2 regions of the Aureimonas phyllosphaerae genome follow, and region 1 is predicted to be linked to the other one. Evidence: predicted binding sites of a transcription regulator. Region 1 holds the regulator's gene; the other holds the start of a gene.
The links. The regulator PhoB, encoded in region 1, activates phosphate uptake and scavenging genes when phosphate is short. The targets are predictions, from matches to a motif close to TGTCATNNANCTGTCAT.

Region 1 (3,405 bases):
GGCGCTCTTCTCGGTCGATCTCGATGTCTACGATCGGCAGGTGACCGCGCTGATCGGCCCGTCCGGCTGTGGCAAGTCGACCTTCCTGCGCACGCTCAACCGCATGAACGACACGGTCGACGGCGCCCGCGTCGAGGGCCTCGTGGCGCTCGACGGCGAGGACATCTACAATTCGGGCATCGACGTCGTCGAGCTCCGCGCCCGCGTCGGCATGGTGTTCCAGAAGCCGAACCCGTTCCCGAAGTCGATCTTCGAGAACATCTCCTACGGCCCGAAGATCCACGGTCTTGCCAAGTCCAAGACGGACCTCGAGGAAATCGTCGTCACTTCGCTTCGCAAGGCGGGCCTTTTCGAGGAGGTGAAGGACCGGCTCCACGATCCCGGCACGGGCCTGTCGGGCGGCCAGCAGCAGCGCCTGTGCATCGCCCGCGCGATCGCCGTGAGCCCCGAGGTCATCCTCATGGACGAGCCCTGTTCGGCGCTCGACCCGATCGCCACCGCGACCGTCGAGGAGCTGATCGACGAGCTGCGCCAGAACTACACGATCGTGATCGTCACGCACTCGATGCAGCAGGCGGCCCGCGTCTCGCAGCGCACCGCGATGTTCCACCTGGGCAAGATCGTCGAGGTCGGCCCGACCGAGAAGATGTTCCAGAATCCGGACGACAAGCGGACTCAGGACTACATCACCGGCCGCTTCGGCTGACCGGATCGAGGCACAACCGGGCGGCGGCCCCAATCCATGAAGGGAGACGCGTCATGGAACACCATATCGTCACGTCCTACGACGAGGAACTGAAGTTCATTCTGCGCCGCATCTCCGAGATGGGCGGCCAGGCGGAGCGCATGGTGGAGCAGGCCGTCTCGGCGCTGATCCGCTCGGACGCCGGGCTCGCCCAGTCGGTGGTCGCCGACGACGTCCTCCTCGATGCCGCCCAGCGCGAGATCGACGAGCACGCGATCATGACCATCGGCAAGCGCCAGCCGATGGCCCACGACCTGCGCGAGATCGTCGGCGCGATCCGCATCTCGAACGATCTCGAGCGCATCGGCGATCTCGGCAAGAACATCGCCAAGCGTGTCCTCGCCACGCAGGAGCACACCCAGCCGGTGCAGCTCGTGCGCGGCATCGAGCACATGTCCGAACTGGCGCTCGGCCAGCTGAAGGAGGTGCTCGACGCCTATGCGACGCGCGACCATCTGCGCGCCGAGGCGATCCGCCGGGGCGACCAGGAGATCGACGCGCTCTACACCTCGATCTTCCGCGAACTCCTGACCTACATGATGGAGGATCCGCGCAACATCACCGCCTGCACCCATCTGCTTTTCTCGGCCAAGAACATCGAGCGCATCGGCGACCACGCGACCAACATCGCGGAGACGATCTTCTACATCAAGACCGGCAGCCAGATGGAGATCGAGCGTCCCAAGGGCGACTCGACCCCGACCCTGGTCGCGCCGGTCGGCCTGCGGGGCGCCTGACCATGGCGCCGCGCATCACGGTGGTGGAGGACGAGGAGGCGCTCTCGATCCTCCTGCGCTACAACCTGGAATCCGAGGGATATGCCGTCGACACGATCGCGCGCGGCGACGAGGCGGACCTCCGGCTCAAGGAGCAGGTGCCCGACCTCCTCCTCCTCGACTGGATGCTGCCGGGCCTCTCGGGCGTCGAGCTCTGCCGGCGCCTGCGCGCGCGGCCCGAGACCGAACGGCTGCCGATCATCATGCTGACGGCGCGGGGCGAAGAGTCCGAGCGCGTGCGCGGCCTGTCGACCGGTGCCGACGACTATGTCGTGAAGCCCTTCTCGACGCCGGAGCTGATGGCCCGCGTGCGCGCCATGCTTCGCCGGGTGAAGCCGGAGCGGATCTCCTCGCAGCTCGTCGCCGGTGACATCGACCTCGACCGCGAGACGCATCGCGTTCGCCGGGCGGGCCGCGAGCTGAAGCTCGGGCCGACGGAGTTCAAGCTTCTGGAATTCCTGATGCAGTCGCCGGGCCGCGTGTTCTCGCGCGAGCAGCTGCTCGACGGCGTCTGGGGCCGCGACATCTATGTCGACGAGCGCACCGTGGACGTCCATGTCGGACGCCTGCGCAAGGCCGTGAACCGCGGTCGCCAGCGCGATCCGATCCGCACCGTCCGCGGCGCGGGCTATGCGCTGGACGAGACGTTCACGGCCGCCGCGCCGCGCGCGTCGAGCGTTCGCCCGGAAGCCGTCTGACGGCCTGACGAGGCAGTTCGGCGGGCGGCCGGGTTCCGGCCGTCCCGCATCGGATCGTCAGGCGGCGTCGCCCTTCAGGAAGGGCTCCACGGTCCCTTTCAACTTGAGGAGGATCGGCTTGCCCTTGCGGTCGCGCGCCGTGCCGGCCGCGACCTTGATCCAGCCTTCGCTGACGCAATACTCCTCGACATTGGTCTTCTCGGAGCCGTTGAAGCGGATACCGATGCCCTGCGACAGGAGTTCCTCGTTGTGGAACGGGCTGTCGGGATCGATGGCGAGGCGGTCGGGGAGAGTGTCCTGGGTCATGGGCGCCCCCATAGCGCAAGCGCCCGGCCCATGCCAGTCCGCGGCCATGAATGACTCAAGGGTTCCCTGAAAACGAAAAGGCCCCGCGCGATGGCGGGGCCTTTTTCGTGGACGGCGAACCCGTCAGCGGACGCGGCGGCGCTCCGAGACCGGCTGGAAGGCGATGCGCGCGTGATACTGGCAGTAAGGCGAGGCGTCCGGCGCGTTGTTGCCGCAGAAGCGGAACTCGTCCGACAGCGGGTCGCCGAGCGGCCACTTGCAGGTGCGGTCCGACAGCTGGACGAGCGTCAGGTTGCGCGAGATCGGCACCACCTCGCCGGGACCGTGGGGCACCGTGGCGCGGCCGACGATCTCCTCCTGCTCTTCCGGCTCGACCTCGATCTTCAGCGCGGTCGCGCCGAGCGTCGCAGGCCGGACGGGGCGCGGAGCCGCGGCGACGGCCGGCGTGATCACGGCGACCGTCGGGGCCTGCACCGGCAGGACGCGCGGCGCCGGCACCTCGTCCGGCATCGTCTCGACGAGAACCGGCCGGACGGCGCGCGGGGCGACCACCGCCTCGAGCGGCGCAGAGGCCTTGAGGCGGCTGTCGAGCTTCAGGCGATGGACCTTGCCGATCACGGCGTTGCGGGTGACGCCGCCCAGTTGCGCGGCGATCTGGCTGGCGCTCAGGCCATCGCCCCACAGTTGCTTGAGAAGATCGATCCGCTCGTCGGTCCAGCTCATGAACTGACTCCTAATTCTTGACCCATGCGACGCGCCACCGATCCACGCAGCATGACAGAGGACGATCCTCGAACCACCAGATCTGGTAGACAGCCGGTCTCGTCGCACGAAATATGGTGTCCAGACCCAATTTAACGCGTGGCGGGGCGCTGTGGCA
Region 2 (3,405 bases), 1.3 Mb from region 1:
GGCACGCGGAAGAAGAGCTTCGAGGTGCCGCGGCCGTCGCCCTCGGTCTCCACCGCCCAGAGGCCGTCGGTGCGCCCGGTTGCCTTCGGCGAATTGCCGTCGGTCGACACCCAGAGGCGCCCTTCGGCGTCCACCGCGCAGTTGTCGGGCATGCCGAACCAGCCGTTCCTGGTGGTTTCCGTCGAGAAGGTCGCGCCGACCTCGGCCACCGACGGATCGCCGCATTTGAGCAGCACCTCCCAGCGGCCTGTCTCGGCCGTGAAGTCGTCGCCGTCCTCGTGGATCTCGATGATATGGCCGAAGGCGTTGGCCGCGCGCGGGTTGGCGGCATCGACTTGGTCGGCCTTGCGGCGCGTGTTGTTCGTCAGCATCACGTAGACGCGGCCGTTCGCGCCGTTCGGCTCGATGTCCTCCGGCCGGTCCATCGGCGTCGCCTCGAGAAGGTCGGCGGCGCGGCGCGTCTCGATCAGGACGTCGGCCTGGGACCGGAAGCCGTTGGCCTCGGTCAGCGGGCCTTGGCCGTGAACCAGCGGCAGCCAGGTCATGCCACCGTCCTCGCCGAACTTGGCGACGTAGAGCGTGCCCTCGTCGAGGAGGTCCATGTTGGCAGCCCGGTCGTCCGGGTTGTATCGGCCCGCGGTGACGAACTTGTAGACGTAGTCGAAGCGCTCGTCGTCGCCGAGATAGAAGACGACGCGGCCGTCCTTGGCCACCGTCGAGGCGGCGCCTTCGTGCTTGAAGCGGCCGAGCGCGGTGCGCTTCTTCGGCATCGACGTGGGGTCCTCGACGTCGACCTCGACGACCCAGCCAAAGCGGTTCGGCTCGTTCGGCTCCTTCGACAGGTCGAAGCGGTCGTGGAAGCGGCCCCAGGCATAGGTGCCCTCCGGAACGCCGAGGCGCTTGTAGTTGCCAGCCTCCGGGTGGCCCTCGGGCAGCGTGCCCGTGAAGTACCCGTGGATGTTCTCCTCGGCCATGATGTAGGTGCCCCAGGGCGTGACGCCGCCGGCGCAGTTGTTGATCGTGCCGAAGACGCGGGTGCCGGTGGCGTCGGCGTTGGTCTTCAGGCGGTCATGGCCCGCGGCGGGACCCGACAACGCCATCTCGGTCATCGCGGTGATGCGGCGGTTCTTCGCGCCGTCGCGCACCACCTGCCACTTGCCGTTCTCCTTCCGGATCTCGACCACGGTGCCGCCGTGGGCGGCCATCTCGATGTCGACGCGGGTCTTGTCGGCTGGAGCGATCTCCAGCTCCTTGACCATCTTGGCCGGGTCCTTCTTGTCGGCCTTCTCGACGACCTGCACGATCCCGGGGAACATCAGGTGCTCGTTGGTGTACTCGTGGTTGACCACGAGATAGCCGTGGTCGGACGAGCCGTCGATCGGGATGAAGCCGACATAGTCGTTGTTGTAGCCGAACTGGCGGGCCTGGGCTTCCGGCGTCTGGCGGTTCGGGTCGAAGGCCGGGCTGTCGGGGAACAGGGCGTCGCCCCAGCGCAGGAGGATGTCGGCGTCGTAGCCCTCTGCCACATGGTGGTGCTCGTCGATGCCGGCCTCGACTTCCGGAAAGTCGAAGCGCGTCGTCGAGGCCGCGCGGGCATGCTCGGCCGAGATCAGCGCCATCGGGCTGACCGTCGCGGCGATCGCGGCGGTCGCGAGCGAGCCGCGCAGGAAGTCGCGGCGGGAGAAGCGCGCGGCGATGATTTCGCCCATGGTGCGGTTCGCGGTCGGGTTCAGACCTTCGCCCTCGGCCTCCTCGAGGCGGCTGGTCGGAAACACGGCGTGGCGCGGCGTGACGTGCTCGTTCATCGGAGCGGTCCCTTTCCCTTGGAATGGTTCCAGGTCGCCCTAAGCAGCCAAGATCACAGCGGGATGACAGTCGGCGAGTTCGCCCGACGGTTTCACGGGGCTGTGAAGCGGGAACTGTGACGGTGCATGCCGCGTCCGGTTCGTTCCGGAGCCACGATCCCGCAAGGCTCCGTTCTTCAGGAGATTTCGCCCATGACGCCGCCGCTCCGCCCCGCCGCGCTGGCCGCCCTTCTCGCCTTCGCCGTTCTGCCGGTCCATGCGCAGGACCCCGGCGCCCCGCAGCCGCCTGTCCCCTCGGTGACGCAGGAATCCGAAACGCAGGATTCGGGTGTCGGCGACCTCGAGACCGCCGAGTGGATCGGCAAGCCGGTGATGAGTTCGGACCGCAAGGCCGTCGGCACGCTGCGGGAGGTCCGCACGGCGAGCGACACCGCCGATGCCGGCCTCCTCATCGTGGAGCGCGACGGCGGCGAGACGGTGGAGGTGCCGATGCAGGGCGCGGCCTTCGACGGCACGTCGGTCGTGGTCACGCCGCTGGCGGACGCCATCGCTGCCAACTGAGGACATGAAAAAGGCCGGGCGCCCGTCGGGGCGTCCGGCCTTTTCGAAGATTTGCAAACCTCAGTTCGAGCCGAGGCAGAGCACCGGATAGATCGAGTCCTGCACCTTGGCGGTCGCATCCGGCACGCTTTCGAGCGGGGCCGAGGCGTCGGCCGTCTCGAAGGCGACGTGATGGGTCTGAAGGAATCGGGCGGCGGCATCCGGGCGGATCGCGAAGTTGATCGACTGCGGAATGTCGCCCGTGAGATCGGCCACCGCGACGGCGTTGAGCTTGGCGGTGACGACGCCGACGACCCGGCCGGCGAGATCGACCAGCGGGCCGCCGGAATTGCCGGGCTGCACGGGGGCCGAAATCTGCAGGTAGTTCGCGTCGTTCATCAGGCCCATCAGCGACGAGACGTTGCCGCGTGTCACGTTCAGGCTGTCGGCGAGGATCGAGCGCAGCGGGAAGCCGAGCGCCAGGACGTCCTCGCCGAGACGCGGCTTGCCGGCGACGATCGGGAGCGGCTTCCCGACCTTGGCGTCGACCTTCAGGAGCGCGAGGTCATGGTCCTCGTCGACCACCACCTTGGACGCCGCGCCGAGATCGCCGACGAGCACGGTCTTGCAGGCCTTGGCGACGTGAGCATTGGTCAGGAGCCAGCCGTCCTTCGAGACGACGAAACCGGTGCCGGAGGAATCGAAGCCCGGCGACGGGCTGGCGAGCGACGGCGATTCGGACTTCGGCGTCGAAGCCTTGGCGTGCTCGCCCTCGCCGAACGCGACGCCCTCGGCCCGCCCGCTCTCGAAGAGGCGGGCCATTGGGCCGACGTCGCCTGAGCGCGGCTCGCCCGCGAAGGGCTCGACGGACTCGGCCGCGACCTGGGCGTAAGGGGCGATCACCGAGGCGTGCGCCGCGTTCCAGGCGACCGAGAAGCCGCGCAGATCGCCGCCGCGGCCGGAAAAGCGGATCAGGAAGTCGCGGCCGTCCTCGTGACCGCGGATGGTGAAGCCGCCGTTGGCTTTCGAAGCCTCGCTCACGGTCTTGTTCGGGCCGGTC

Region 2: a site for PhoB is predicted at 1,858-1,874, ahead of ACLNGM_RS04725 (PhoX family protein). Genes of this name have one in related genera too.

The regions. Positions count from the first base shown of each region.
Region 1 is NZ_CP181348.1:4,372,929-4,376,333, reverse strand. It holds gene pstB (phosphate ABC transporter ATP-binding protein PstB) at 1-706, shown strand, start outside; gene phoU (phosphate signaling complex protein PhoU) at 760-1,482, shown strand; gene phoB (phosphate regulon transcriptional regulator PhoB) at 1,485-2,219, shown strand; gene ACLNGM_RS21010 (DUF3297 family protein) at 2,277-2,525, opposite strand; gene ACLNGM_RS21005 (GcrA family cell cycle regulator) at 2,649-3,248, opposite strand.
Region 2 is NZ_CP181348.1:1,034,743-1,038,147, forward strand. It holds gene ACLNGM_RS04725 (PhoX family protein) at 1-1,805, opposite strand, end outside; gene ACLNGM_RS04730 (hypothetical protein) at 1,998-2,366, shown strand; gene ACLNGM_RS04735 (trypsin-like peptidase domain-containing protein) at 2,427-3,405, opposite strand, start outside.